DNA from 3 places in the Streptomyces sp. NBC_00223 genome. Region 3 is predicted to be linked to each of the others. Evidence: riboswitches for the same ligand, from Rfam matches in the RefSeq annotation. Region 3 holds a riboswitch; each other region holds the start of a gene.

Region 1 (4,272 bases), 1.3 Mb from region 3:
CACGACGGCAAGCCGGCGCCGCGCGACGGCTCGCTGCCCGAGATCATGGGCGGCCAGCTGCGCGAGGTGATCGAGGAGGACGTGCCCTCGCGCGCCCTGATGGCCGCCTACCGGCTGCCCGAGGACGGCACCCGCGCGGGCGACGCCGCCGATCTGGCGCTGACGGTGCTGGGCGGCGGCGAGTCGTCCCGGCTGCACAACCGGCTGGTACGGCGGGACCGTACGGCGGTGGCCGCCGGGTTCGGGCTGCTGCGGCTGGCCGGGGCGCCCTCGCTCGGCTGGCTCGACGTCAAGGCGTCCAGCGGGGTCGAACTGTCCGCCATCGAGGAGGCGGTGGACGAGGAGCTGGCCCGGTTCGCCGAACACGGCCCGACGCCCGCCGAGATGGAGCGGGCCCAGGCCCAGCTGGAGCGGGAGTGGCTGGACCGGCTGTCGACCGTCGGCGGCCGGGCGGACGAACTGTGCCGGTTCGCCGTGCTCTTCGGCGACCCGCAGCTCGCCCTGACCGCCGTGCAGCGGGTGCTGGCCGTCACCGCGGAGGAGGTCCAGGCGGTGGCCGCGGCGCGGCTGCGGCCCGACAACCGCGCCGTGCTCGTCTACGAACCCACCGGCGGCGCGCAGTCCGGCGACGACGCCACCGAGCCGCAGGAAGACCAGGCCGCGATCGACCAGGACCAGGAAGAGGGCGAAGCGTGAGCGACACCGCCGCCGTCATGACGTTCCACCCGCAGCCGCAGGCCGGCGAGCCCAAGCCGTGGGCGTTTCCCGCGCCCGAGCGCGGCACCCTGGCCAACGGCCTGACGCTGCTGACCAGTCACCGTCCCGGCCGGCGGGTCGTGGCCGTCGAGGTGCTGCTCGCCGCGCCGCTGGACGCCGAGCCGGAGGGCCTCGACGGGGTCGGCACCATCATGGCCAGGGCGCTGTCCGAGGGCACCGACGAGCACACCGCCGAGGAGTTCGCGGCCGAGCTGGAGCGCTGCGGCGCCACCCTGGACGCGCACGCCGACCACCCCGGGGTCCGGGTCACCCTCGAAGTGCCCGCCTCCCGCCTGGACAAGGCCCTCGGGCTGCTCGCCGAGGCGCTGCGGGCCCCCGCCTTCCCCGACGACGAGATCAAGCGCCTGGTCGCCAACCGGCTCGACGAGATCCCGCACGAGCTGGCCAACCCCGCCCGCCGGGCCGCCATGGCGCTGTCCAAGGAGCTCTTCCCGGCCGAGCTGCGCTGTTCGCGGCCCCGCCAGGGCACCGAGGAGACCGTCCGCAGGATCGACTCGGCCGCGGTCCGCGCCTTCTACGAGGCCCATGTCCGGCCCGCGACCGCCACCGCCGTCGCGGTCGGCGACTTCACCGGCATCGACCTGCCGGCCCTGCTCGACAGCACCCTCGGCCGGTGGCGGGGCACCCCCGGCGAGGCCCGTCCGCGTCCGGCGATCACCGCGGACGACTCCGCGCGCGTGGTGATCGTCGACCGCCCGGGCTCGGTCCAGACGCAGCTGCTGATCGGCCGGACCGGCGCCGACCGGCACGACCCGGCGTGGGCCGCGCAGGTCCTGGGCACCTACTGCCTCGGCGGCACCCTCACCTCGCGTCTCGACCGGGTGCTGCGCGAGGAGAAGGGCTACACCTACGGAGTCCGGGCCTTCGCCCAGGTGCTGCTGTCGTCCGCGGACGGTACCGGCGCCGCGCTGCTGGCGATCAGCGGTTCGGTGGCCACCGAGGTCACCGGTCCCGCTCTCGCCGACCTCCGCCAGGTGATCCGCACCCTCGCCGAGGACGGGCTGACCGACGACGAGCGCGATGTCGCCGTGCAGAACCTCGTCGGGGTCGCGCCCCTGCGGTACGAGACGGCCGCCGCGGTGGCGGGCACGCTCACCGACCAGGTCGAGCAGCAGCTCCCGGACGACTACCAGGCCGAGCTCTACGCGCGGCTCGCGGCGACCGGCACGGTGGAGGCCACCGCCGCGGTGGTCAACGCCTTCCCGCTGGACCGCCTGGTGGTGATCCTCGTCGGAGACGCCTCGGCCATCGCGGACCCGGTACGTGAGCTGGGCATCGGACAGGTGACCGTCGTCAGCTGATCCGACCGTCGTACGTTCGCAGCCCGGAACCCCGGTCGCCCTCGTGGCGCCGGGGTTCCGGGCGTTTTGGTGCCGTGCGGGCGGTGCGGGGTGGTGTGGGCGCCGAAGGGTGATTGGTGCGCCTTGGTGTGGCGTCCACTACATATCAGCCGATCTGTTTGTCATACGCACGAGTGCCCGGTTAGCGTCAACGCCCGTCACCCGTCAGCACCAGCCGTGTCCTGCGGCCCCGGGTGCGCATCGCCGAGTCCCCGCACCCAGGGGAGCCGGGGACCCACGTGTCCTTGGGGTGAATCGGGACCCTCCGCCCAGCGGCGGTCCCGTAGGAGACCTTCCTGCTCCGAACCCGTCAGCTGACCCGGTAGGCGAGAAGGAAGGAAAGGAGCTCGCCTCCTCATGGCGTTCACCCCTCGACTGCCCGCGCCCAGCGGGAAGCACCGCCGTCCGCGCCGGGTCCGGGCCGGCGCCGCCGCCCTGGCCGGAGTGGCCGTACTCAGCGGGGCCGGGGCCTTCGGCGCCAACGCGATGGCCTCGCCCGGGCAGGCCGACCCCGCCCCCGCTCCGGTCCGCGACACCGCCTTCACCCGGGCCCCGGACGTCAGCGACTCGCTGGCGCACACCCTCGCCGCGCAGGCCGACGCCCAGCGCGAGGCCGCCGACGCCGCGCAGGCCAGGGCCGATCAGGCGCGCAAGGCCGCGCAGAAGGCTCAGGCGGAGGCCAAGGCGCAGGCCAGGGCCGAGGCCAGGGCGCGGGCGAAGGCGGCGGCCAAGGCGAAGGCCGCTGCCGCCGCGAAGGCCGCCGCCGAGACCAAGGCCCGCGCCGCGGCCGCGGCCAAGGCGGCGACGGCCGCCACACGTGACACGCTGACAGGCGCCAGCCGCTCCACCGCGCGTACCGCGCTCCCCGTGGACTCCGGCTACATGAAGCCGGTCGGGGACGCCGCGATCGGTACGGGTTACAAGGCGTCGGGTTCGCTGTGGTCGAGCGGTTCGCACACCGGTGTCGACTTCCTGGTGGGCTCGGGCACCCCGGTACACGCGGTCGCCGCGGGCACGGTGGTGTCGGCGGGCGCGGACGGCGCCTACGGCAACGACGTGATCATCAAGCACGCGGACGGCATGTACACGCTGTACGGGCATCTGACCCAGCCGCTGGTCTCGGCCGGCCAGACGGTCACGGAGGGTCAGGAGATCGGCGTCTCGGGCGCGACCGGCAACGTGACCGGACCGCATCTGCACTTCGAGGTCCGCACCACCCCGGACTACGGCTCCGACCTCGACCCCGTGGCCTACCTGGCCTCGCACGGCGTCACCATCTGACGCGTTCCCGCGTCGCGCCGCCGGTGGCGGCGCACCCCCGACCGAAGGCCCCGGTTCCTCCCGCCGGGGCCTTCGCGCGCGTCCGGAGGCATCCGAAGCGCGCGGAAGCACGAGGGGAGCGTCCGGAGCCGGGCAGTGGTGATCGCAAGCGCCGGCGGCCACCGGGCCGCCCGGACACCTTCCGCCCGCCTCCCCTCCCCGTCAGCCCCGGCCGGAAAGAGTACCGAATTCGGGGGCTGCTTTTCCATTCCCTCTTGTGCTGAAATAGAGTCGCGGCACAATACGGGGAAAGAACGGAGTCCTGCGATGCGGAATCGTACGTGAACGGGACGGACGGCACCGGCCGCCGTATCTCCGCCCAAGTGGTGTGCGCGGCGATCCGCGACGACATTGTCGGCGGTTTCTTCCCACCGGGCGGCCGGCTGACCGAGGAACTGCTCGCCCGGCGGTACGGGGTGTCCCGGGTGCCCGTGCGCGAGGCGCTGCGCACCCTGGAGTCCGAGGGCTTCGTCCGCACCCGCAGACACGCCGGCGCCTCGGTCGCCGAGCCGACCGAGCAGGAGGCGGCCGACCTGCTGGAGATCCGCGCGCTGCTGGAGCCGCTGGGCGCGGGCCGGGCGGCCCAGCGCCGTACCGACGCGCACCTGCGCGTGCTGCGCGGCCTGGTGCGGCTCGGCCAGGAGCGGGCCGGACAGGGGCAGCTGTCGGATCTGCCCTCGCTGAACGGCTGGTTCCACGAGACGCTGGCCCAGGCGTCGGGCAGTCCCACCCTGGCCGCGCTGCTCACCCAGCTGCGGCACAAGATCGCGTGGGTCTACGGCGACGACGGTTCGGCCCGGGCCGCGGAGTCCTGGGCGGAGCACGCGGCGATCGT
Region 2 (4,272 bases), 540 kb from region 3:
CCCGGATCTGGTGGAGGCGGCGGTACGGCTCGGGGTGCCGGAGCGGGCCGACGAGGCGTTCGCCCGGTTCGAGCGGTGGGCCGAGCGGTCGGGGCAGGGCTGGGCGGCGGCGCTGGTGGCCCGCTGCCGGGCGCTGCGGGCTCCGGACGCGCGGGCGGAGGCGTACTTCGCCGAGGCGCTGCGCGCGCACGACCCGCACGGGCGGCCGATGGAGGCGGCGCGCACCGAGCTGCTGTACGGCGAGTGGCTGCGGCGGGCCCGGCGCAGCAGCGAGGCGCGCGGGCGGCTGCGGACCGCGCTCGACGCCTTCGAACGGCTGGGCGCGGCGCCCTGGGCGGACCGGGCGCGTACCGAACTGCGCGCCTCCGGAGCCTCGGTGACGGCTGGTCAGCAGTCCCGCTCGGTGGCCGACGAGGCCGGACTCACCCCGCAGGAGTCGCAGATCGTACGGCTGGCGGCGCGGGGGCTGTCCAACCGGGACATCGCCGCGCAGCTCTTCCTCAGTCCGCGGACGGTCGGCTACCACCTGTACAAGGCGTATCCGAAGCTGGGGGTCGTCTCGCGCGGCGAGCTGGCGCCGCTCTTCCCCTGACGGGCGCGCGTCTCCGCTGACGCGCGCGTGTCCGCGCAGGGGTGTGCCCGCCCGGTGATGGAGACCGGGCGGGCACGGTACGGCTGCCGCGTGGGCGCCGGGGGGTCCGGCCGGCTGTGGGGGTGGTTCAGCCGGCCGGGGCTCGTACGGGTCAGATGGTGACGCCGTGCGAGGCCATGTAGGCGACCGGGTCGATGTCGGAGCCGTAGTTCGGCGTGGTGCGGACCTCGAAGTGCAGGTGAGGTCCGGTGACGTTGCCGGTGGCGCCCGAGATGCCGATCTCCTGGCCCTCGGTGACCGTCTGGCCGGCCGAGACCAGCGGCTTCGTCAGGTGGCCGTACAGCGTGTACTTGCCGTCGGCGTGCTTGATGATCACGTCGTTGCCGTACGCGCCGTCCGCGCCCGCCGACACCACCGTGCCCGCGGCGACCGCGTGCACCGGGGTGCCCGAGCCGACGAGGAAGTCCACGCCGGTGTGCGAACCGCTCGACCACAGCGAACCGGACGCCTTGTAGCCCGTCCCGATCGCGGCGTTCCCGACCGGCTTCATGTAGCCGGTGGACGAGCTCGCGGTGGCGGCTGCGGTGTCCGTCGTGGACACGGTCGTGTCCTTGGCGGTGGGCTGCTGCGGCGCGGGCTTGGCGGGCGCGGGCTTCGCGGGCGCGGGCTTCGCGGGCGCGGGCTTCGCGGGCGCGGGCTTCGCGGGCGCGGCGGGCTTGGCCGGGGCCGACTCGGGCTTGGCCACGAGCGGCTTCTCGACGTGGGCGCCACGCAGCGTGAGGTGCTGGCCCGGGTGGATCAGGTTCGGGTCGGAGCCGATGACCGACTTGTTCTCGTGGTAGAGCCGGTGCCAGCCGCCGGGCACGTGGTGCGTGACCGCGATCTTCGACAGTGTGTCGCCGCTGACCACGTCGTAGGTCTTGGCCTTCCCGCCCTTGTGGTGCTCGGCGCCGTGCGCGGACGCGGTGGCGACGGTCGTCGTGCGGGCCTCGGCCGACGCGGCCGCGGGGGTGGCGGCCGACGCGTTCACGGCGCTGACCAGCGGCAGTGCGAGGGCGGCGCCTCCGGTGCCGGCGGCGATGCAGACACGGGTGAGGCGGTTGAGGCGGCGGGGCTTGCGATGCTGTCCCTTTGCGGGCATGGGGGATTTCCTCTCCTACGCCTGCGAGGTGAGCTGTCGGGTTCGGGCAGGAGATGCCCGGCCGCGCTGCGCTGTGGGTACGGCGCCGCGACTTCACCCCAAGCCGTCCCGTGGTACGGACGGCGGCTTACCTGGGTCCCCCGCTCCTGCCCTGAGTGCTCGGTGGTCCGGAGAACCGGGCGGCGGCAGGATTCGGCGTACCGCCCGGCGGATGGGATAGCGGGCGATGCCCGCAGAAATTGGAAGCTAGACGACTGCGTCGGGCGGGGGCAAGTGTGCGCCTCGCCGGACCTCCGCCGCGGCGGCGGGACGGTCACTCCTGGTCGTACGGTGCCGCCTGCGTGTGCGCGATCCGCTCACCCCGGGTACGGGTCCGCTCCCCGTCGCGTAACAAACCCCCCAAACCAACCACGCTCCGTACCCCCGCGACCCACCCCCGTATTCCCCCTGTGACACCCCCCACAACCCCCTCCGGAAAGCCCCCAAACCCCCCGACCTCCCCCGCCGCAACGGCGGCACGCGAGACAGCGCTGTCCGGCGGCGGTGCCAAGCGGGCGCAGCCCGAAATCCCTCCCCGCCGCGACGACGGGACGCGAGACGGCGCGGTCCCGCGGTGCCAAGCCACCCCAAGCCCCCGCAGGGGCGAGCTACGAAGCTCAACCGGCTCCAGGGCCCGGGACCGAGCCAGGCGCCCCCAGCAACCACCACACCGCCCGGACGGAGTCCGAAATCCTTTCCCGCCCGGACGACGGGACGCGGGACGGCAGGGTCCGGCGGCGGTGCCAAGCGGGCGCAGCCCGAAATCCCTCCCCGCCGCGACGGCGGGACGCGGGACGGCGCGGTCCGGCGGTGCCCAACCGCCCCAAGCCCCCCGCAGGGGGCAAGGTTCCGGGGCCCGGGCAACCACCACAGCGCCGGGGCGCAGCCCCGATCTCGCCCCGCCGCGACGGCGGGACGCGGAACGCCGAAGCCCGGCGGTGCCAAGCCGCCCTGCCTGGGCGCAGCCCCGATCTTCCCGCCACGACGGCGGTACGCGGGACGCGGAACGGCGCGGAACGGCGGTGCCCAGCCGCCCGGAGGGCCCCCGCAGGGGGCACAGGCCCGGTGGGGGCGCGCCACCGTACCCGGCTTCCCGACCGGAGGTCAGTACGTGCCGGCCGCCCCGCCCATCCGGGCATCCAGCGTCCGCGCGAGCCTGTACGCCACCGGCCGGAACCCCACCGCCGGCCAGTGCCCAGCGGCCAGCGGCGACCCCGAGCGCCACCGCGCCGACATGTACCGGTGCCCGTTGTCGTACGCCCACGCCAGCGCCGTCGCCAGCAGCACCCTGCTGATCCCCTCCCCCCGAGCGGGAGGCTCCACATACGCCTCCACCAGCTCGACGCACGACTCGGGTATCACCGGATCGGGCGCCGCGGGCCCGACCAGCACCATCCCGATCTCCTCCCCCCGCCGGGAGGCGATCCACGCGCCCCAGCGCGGATCGCCGAGCGCGTCGGCGTAGTGCAGCCGCAGCGCGGCCAGCGCCCCCTCCGGCTGCGGCTGGAACATCGCGGCCTCGCGCTGCCTGCGCGAGGACTCCGCGGCCATCCGGCCGATCTGCGGCAGATCCCCGAGCCCCGCCCGGCGGATGCCCAGGCCGTCCACCCCGCGCGGCTGCCGGCCGCGCGCCTTGACGGCCATCAGCCCGTGCACGAGTTCCCGCCCGAAGCCGAGGTCGGACCAGGGGTCCGTGGCGGTCTCCCCGGCGGGCACCTCGACGTAGTGGACGAACCGGCGGTCGGCGACGAGACGTTCGGCCACCCGGGCGTAGAGCCCGCGCAGCACCTCGCTCTCCCGCCCGGAGGGCAGCGCGTGGCCGCCGTGCGGGATCAGGGCGGCGCGCGGATGGCTGCGCAGCGCCGCGGGGTCGTCGGGCGCGAGGTCGAGCGGCACGGCGGCGAGGTGCCCGATCATGCCGCCGTCCGCGTCCAGCGCGCGTACCGCTTCGAGCCCGGGTGCGGAGTTGAGCCTGCCGAGCAGTTCCTCACCCCGTACCGGACCGTCGGCCAGCCAGGACCGCTGTGAGGGCGGGCGCCGCGCGCGGGCGAACCAGCGGTCGTACCGCTGCGCGGCCTGGGGTATGTGTTCGGTGGTCAGCGGCGCGATGGCGACAGTCATGGTGGTCGAGGACGCTAGCGGGGTGCGCGGTCCCACGGCAAGCGGGACCGCCGCCGCGTAGGTGATCAAGCCGAACGGCCGGGCTCCGAAAGGAGTTTCAGCCGGTCCAGGCGGGGTGCCGCGGGTCGTCCGCGCGGACCGTCACGTCGGCGGTCTCCTCCGGCAGCGCCTCGCGCGCGTAACGCTCGTACGCGGGCAGCGTCCACCGCTCGGCCTCCGCCGTCCGCCGCTCCAACGCGCCGCGCGACAGCCGCAGATGGACCGTCAGGTCGAGCGGCAGCCCCTGCCCGAGCAGCAGCGGGCCGTCCAGCAACAGCACTCCGCCGGGCGGCAGTTGTACATAGTCGGCGCGGGTCGAACGGTCGGTGACGGGGTCGCG
Region 3 (4,272 bases):
GCTTCTCGCTGGAGGTGCGGGCCGGGGAGGTCACCGGGCTGATCGGGCACAACGGGGCAGGGAAGACGACGTTCGTGGAGGTCACCACCGGTCTGGTGCGGCCCGGGGCGGGGCGCGTCACCGTCTGCGGGATCGACGCGCTGGCCGAACCGCGGGCCGCCCGCGCGCTGTTCGGCGTCGCGCCGCAGGAGCTCGCCCTCTACCCGACGGTCACCGTCCGCGAGCACCTGGGGCTGTTCGCCGGGCTCGCGGGGCTGCGGCGGGCCGCCGCAGCCCGCTCGGTCGAGGCGGTCGCGGAGGAGCTGGTGCTCGGGGACGTGCTGGACCGGCGGTGCGCGGTCCTCTCCGGCGGGCAGCGGCGCCGTACGCAGGCCGCCGCCGCGATGGTCGGCTCGCCGCGCGTGCTGCTGCTCGACGAGCCGACCGCGGGCGCGGACCCCGAGACCCGGCAGGCGCTGCTCGCGGCGGTACGGGCCCGCGCGGACGCGGGTGCGGCGGTCGTCTACACCACGCACTACCTGCCCGAACTCGTCGACCTGGACGCGACGTTGGCCGTGGCCAGGGCCGGACGCGTGGTCGCCCGCGGGGAGCGGGCGGCGCTCACGAGCGGGCTGCCCGGCGAGGTACGGGTCGCCCTCGACCCGGACCGGCCGCGGCCCGGGCTCCCCGCCGAGCTGGGTTCCCGTACCCGGGACGACGGGCAGGGCGGGCTGCGGATCGCCACCTTCGATCCGCCGGCCGACCTCGCGGCGCTCCTCACCGCCGGGTGCGCGCCCCTCGCGGTCGACGTCCGCCGCCCCGACCTCGACGACCTCTACGCGGCCCTCGCCACCTCGGCGCCCAAGGCCCTCGCCACCCCGCCGGGCACCGAGGCGGAGTTCGCCTCCGGCGGTTTCGTGGACGGCGGGCGGCAACCGGAGCCGGGCGCGGGTGTCCTCGCCGCCGGCCCGCCGGGGCCGGGCGCGGGCGGCCGGAAACCCGGCCCGGATGCTGTCGACGCGCGTATGTCCGTCGCCAATGTGCCCGGCGCCGCCGACGCCGCCGACGCGGCCGGGGCGGGTGGAGAGCCGGGCTGTTCCGGGATCCGGTCGCCGCGTGCCGAGGCGGGTCGCAACGGGGGTGTGCGCGTCTCGGATGGCGCCGGATCCCCGATCTCCGCGGCCGCTGCCACGCAGCGCCGTCCCGCCGTGACAGGCGTGGACCGGCACGCGGCCGTCTTCCTTCCGCCGGGCGGCGAGGAAGGGATTCGCCCTGGTGCCGACGCGGGGGCTGACTCCGCCGTCCGTGTGTCGGCCGCCGCCTCCGGGGTCACGTCGGCGGGTGAGCCCCGGCAACCGCGCGACCCGCGCGAGGGTGGCGGGGGCGCGCGGGGCGGGGTGGGGAGGGCCGGCGTGCTCGTGCGGCACAACGCCGCCGTGCTGCTGCACGAGCCCGGCCCGCTGATCGGCCGCCTCCTCATGCCCGTGATCCTGCTGCTCGCGATGCGGCCGCTCTACACGGCCGTCCAGGGGCCGTCGGGGACCGCGCTGGCCGTCGTCGGCTCGCTCGTGACGTTCTCGCTGCTCGCCCTGTCGATCGTGGGCTCGTCGATCCTGTCCGAGCGGGTCTGGCGCACCTGGGACCGGCTGCGCCAGACCCCCGTACGCGCGGGCGAGCTGCTGATCGGCAAGGCCCTGCCCGTGTTCGGCGTGCTCGCCGCCCAGCAGGTGTTCGTCCTCGGCTTCGGCGTGGTCGCCTTCGGAATGCGCGTGGCCGCGCCCGGCCTGCTCGTGGCCGCCTGCGTCGCCTGGATACTGGCGCTGCTGGGCATGGGCTCGGCCGCCGCCCTGCTCGTACGGAGCTACGGCCAGCTCATGGCCGCGTTCGACATCGGCGCCTTCTTCCTCACCACCCTCGGCGGTGTGCTCGTACCGCTGTCCACCCTCCCGGGCTGGATGCGCGCGGCCGCCCCGCTCTCACCCGGGTACTGGGCCGCCGACGCCCTGCGCGAGGCCGCCATGGGCCACGCGCCGCGTACGTACACGGACATCTGCGTGCTGCTGGCGATAGCGGCCGTCACGGGCACGATCGCCGTCCGGCGTGTCACCCGCGGCTGGGGCCGCGCGCTCGCCGTCTGACGGTCCGGGCCGGGCGCCCGACCAGGGCCCGGATCAGGCGCCCGGCCCGGACCCCGGCTCACCCGACCACCCGCCCGTACCAGACGCTGTTCGTCCAGATGCGTTCCAGCCGGACCGTGGTGCCGGTCTTGGGCGCGTGCCAGATGGTGCCGGCGCCGGCGTAGATGCCGACGTGGTAAACGGAGGAACCGGAGTGGAAGAAGACCAGGTCACCGACTCTTCGGGAGCCCACGGAGATGTGCTGCGTGCTGTTGTACTGCGCCGCCGCCGTACGCGGGAGGGACTTGCCCGCCGCCTTGAACGAGTACAGCGTCAGGCCCGAGCAGTCGAAGCGGTACGGCCCGGACGCCCCCCACTGATAGGGCGAACCCTTCTTCGAGGCCGCGATGCCGAGCGCCTCCGCGCCCAGTGACGCGGCCTCGGCCCGCTGGACGGTCTCCGGCAGCAGGGACGGTACGGTGACGGCCGCCGCGGTGAGCATGGAGGCGGCCCCGAGCCGGGTCAGCCGCGCGGACAGGTGAGGAGACGTGATGCGGTTGAGCGCGGTCATGCGCAACCCTTCGTCATCAGCCTGCGAAGGATGACCTGTCGGGTTCGGGCAGGCGAAGATGCCCGGCCGCGCACTGCGGCTTCACCCCAAGGGCCGGCCCGGACGCGTTCCGGGACCGACCCGTCGTGCTGGGTCCTCCGCTCCTGCCGCTGCACTCATGTCGACCTGGCATCCAACGCGTCGGCAGGACTGGGCATCCGCGCGGACCGCCCCGCCACGGCGGCGGGGGCTTGTCGTCAGCACGGATGGTTACCCACTCCACGCACTCGCGCGGTCACAGAAACGCGCGATGTGAGTCTCGTCACGCCTCCGCCGTCCGGGTGAGCGCCTGCGGCCCGCGCCCGCCGGCCGCCGTCGCCGTACGATCTGACCTGCGACGATCTCCGGGGCTCCCGGCCGGGCCCGGCCGCTGGCCGCAACTGTTCGACGGATTGCCGGAAGCGGCGGAATACGCCAATGGACTGAGCCGAGCCGACACCGGGTGGCGCAACCGGTGGCGCAGCGTCACGAATTCGGCGCCGCGACGGCACATGTCCGGCGGCTCACGCGTCCGCCGGTTCACGCGTCGGGGGTTCGCACCTCCGCGGCCTCACGCGTCCGGCGGCGCCGCGGGGTCGGGCGGCACAGCCACCTGACCGGTCCGCCGCTGCCCGTCGAGCACCCGCAGCGCGCGCCCGAGCGTGGCGTGGTGCATCTGGGTCTCACCGCGCAGATGCATCACGGTGAGCGCCTCCCGCAGTGCGACCGCCCGGCTCACCAGCGCCTGCGCGGCCCGCAGCGCGGCATAGGTGTCCGTGTTGCGGGACGGGTTGATCCGGCCGAGCAGGTCGACGACCTCCAGATAGGTGTCGATCAGCTCGCCCTCCGAGCGGGTCAGCGCCGGCAGCGGCGGCGGTTCCGGCACCACCGCGGGTCACCGCAGGCCGTACGCGGGGGTGTTGGCCTTGCGGCTGGTGGTCGTCCGGTCCACCAGGCCGTAGTCGACGGCCGCTTGCGCGTCGAGGACCTTGTCCCGCTCGATGTCGGCGCGGACCTGATCCAGTTCCCGGCCGGTGTGCCTGACCAGCAGCGTCTCCAACTGCTCGCGGGTGCGCAGCAGTTCATTGGCCTGGATCTCCAGGTCCGACACATCGCCCTGTACGGCCTCGCTCAGCGAGGGCTGGTGGATCAGAACACGCGCGCCCGGTGTGATCAACCGCTTGCCGGGCGAGCCCGCGGCCAGCAGCACCGCGGCGGCGGAGGCCGCCTGGCCGATGCAGACCGTCGCCACGTCGCAGGTGACGAACTGCATCGTGTCGTAGATCGCGGTCATCGCGGAGAAGGAGCCGCCGGGGGAGTTGATGTAGAGGTTGATGTCCTGCTCGGGCGCGGAGCTCTCCAGGTGGATGAGCTGGGCCATCACGTCGTTCGCCGACGTGTCGTCGATCTGCGTGCCCAGGAAGACGATCCGCTCCTGGAGCAGCTTGGAGTAGGGGTCCATCGTGCGGACGCCGTTGCTGCCGCGCTCGGTGAACTCGGGCAGGACGTAGCGGGCGGTGGGACGGAACACGGGTACGCACCTCCATCACTACAAAATGTACAGGACGTACATCTCGTTATGATGGG

The links. Region 3 has a riboswitch for cyclic di-AMP ahead of OHA30_RS33240 (C40 family peptidase). Riboswitches for the same ligand answer to the same signal wherever they lie in the genome.
Region 1: another riboswitch for cyclic di-AMP. It lies ahead of OHA30_RS27805 (M23 family metallopeptidase); the one in region 3 lies ahead of OHA30_RS33240 (C40 family peptidase).
Region 2: another riboswitch for cyclic di-AMP. It lies ahead of OHA30_RS31105 (M23 family metallopeptidase); the one in region 3 lies ahead of OHA30_RS33240 (C40 family peptidase).

The regions. Positions count from the first base shown of each region.
Region 1 covers NZ_CP108109.1:6,510,468-6,514,739, forward strand. Annotated here, with positions in the region: gene OHA30_RS27795 (M16 family metallopeptidase) at 1-696, shown strand, start outside; gene OHA30_RS27800 (M16 family metallopeptidase) at 714-2,078, shown strand; cyclic di-AMP (ydaO/yuaA leader) riboswitch at 2,310-2,460, shown strand; gene OHA30_RS27805 (M23 family metallopeptidase) at 2,475-3,398, shown strand; gene OHA30_RS27810 (GntR family transcriptional regulator) at 3,719-4,272, shown strand, end outside.
Region 2 covers NZ_CP108109.1:7,277,572-7,281,843, reverse strand. Annotated here, with positions in the region: gene OHA30_RS31110 (helix-turn-helix transcriptional regulator) at 1-592, shown strand, start outside; gene OHA30_RS31105 (M23 family metallopeptidase) at 744-1,733, opposite strand; cyclic di-AMP (ydaO/yuaA leader) riboswitch at 1,737-1,908, opposite strand; gene OHA30_RS31100 (GNAT family N-acetyltransferase) at 2,877-3,893, opposite strand; gene OHA30_RS31095 (uridine kinase) at 3,991-4,272, opposite strand, start outside.
Region 3 covers NZ_CP108109.1:7,822,279-7,826,550, forward strand. Annotated here, with positions in the region: gene OHA30_RS33235 (ABC transporter ATP-binding protein/permease) at 1-2,117, shown strand, start outside; gene OHA30_RS33240 (C40 family peptidase) at 2,176-2,667, opposite strand; cyclic di-AMP (ydaO/yuaA leader) riboswitch at 2,671-2,848, opposite strand; gene OHA30_RS33245 (hypothetical protein) at 3,257-3,574, opposite strand; gene OHA30_RS33250 (ATP-dependent Clp protease proteolytic subunit) at 3,581-4,216, opposite strand.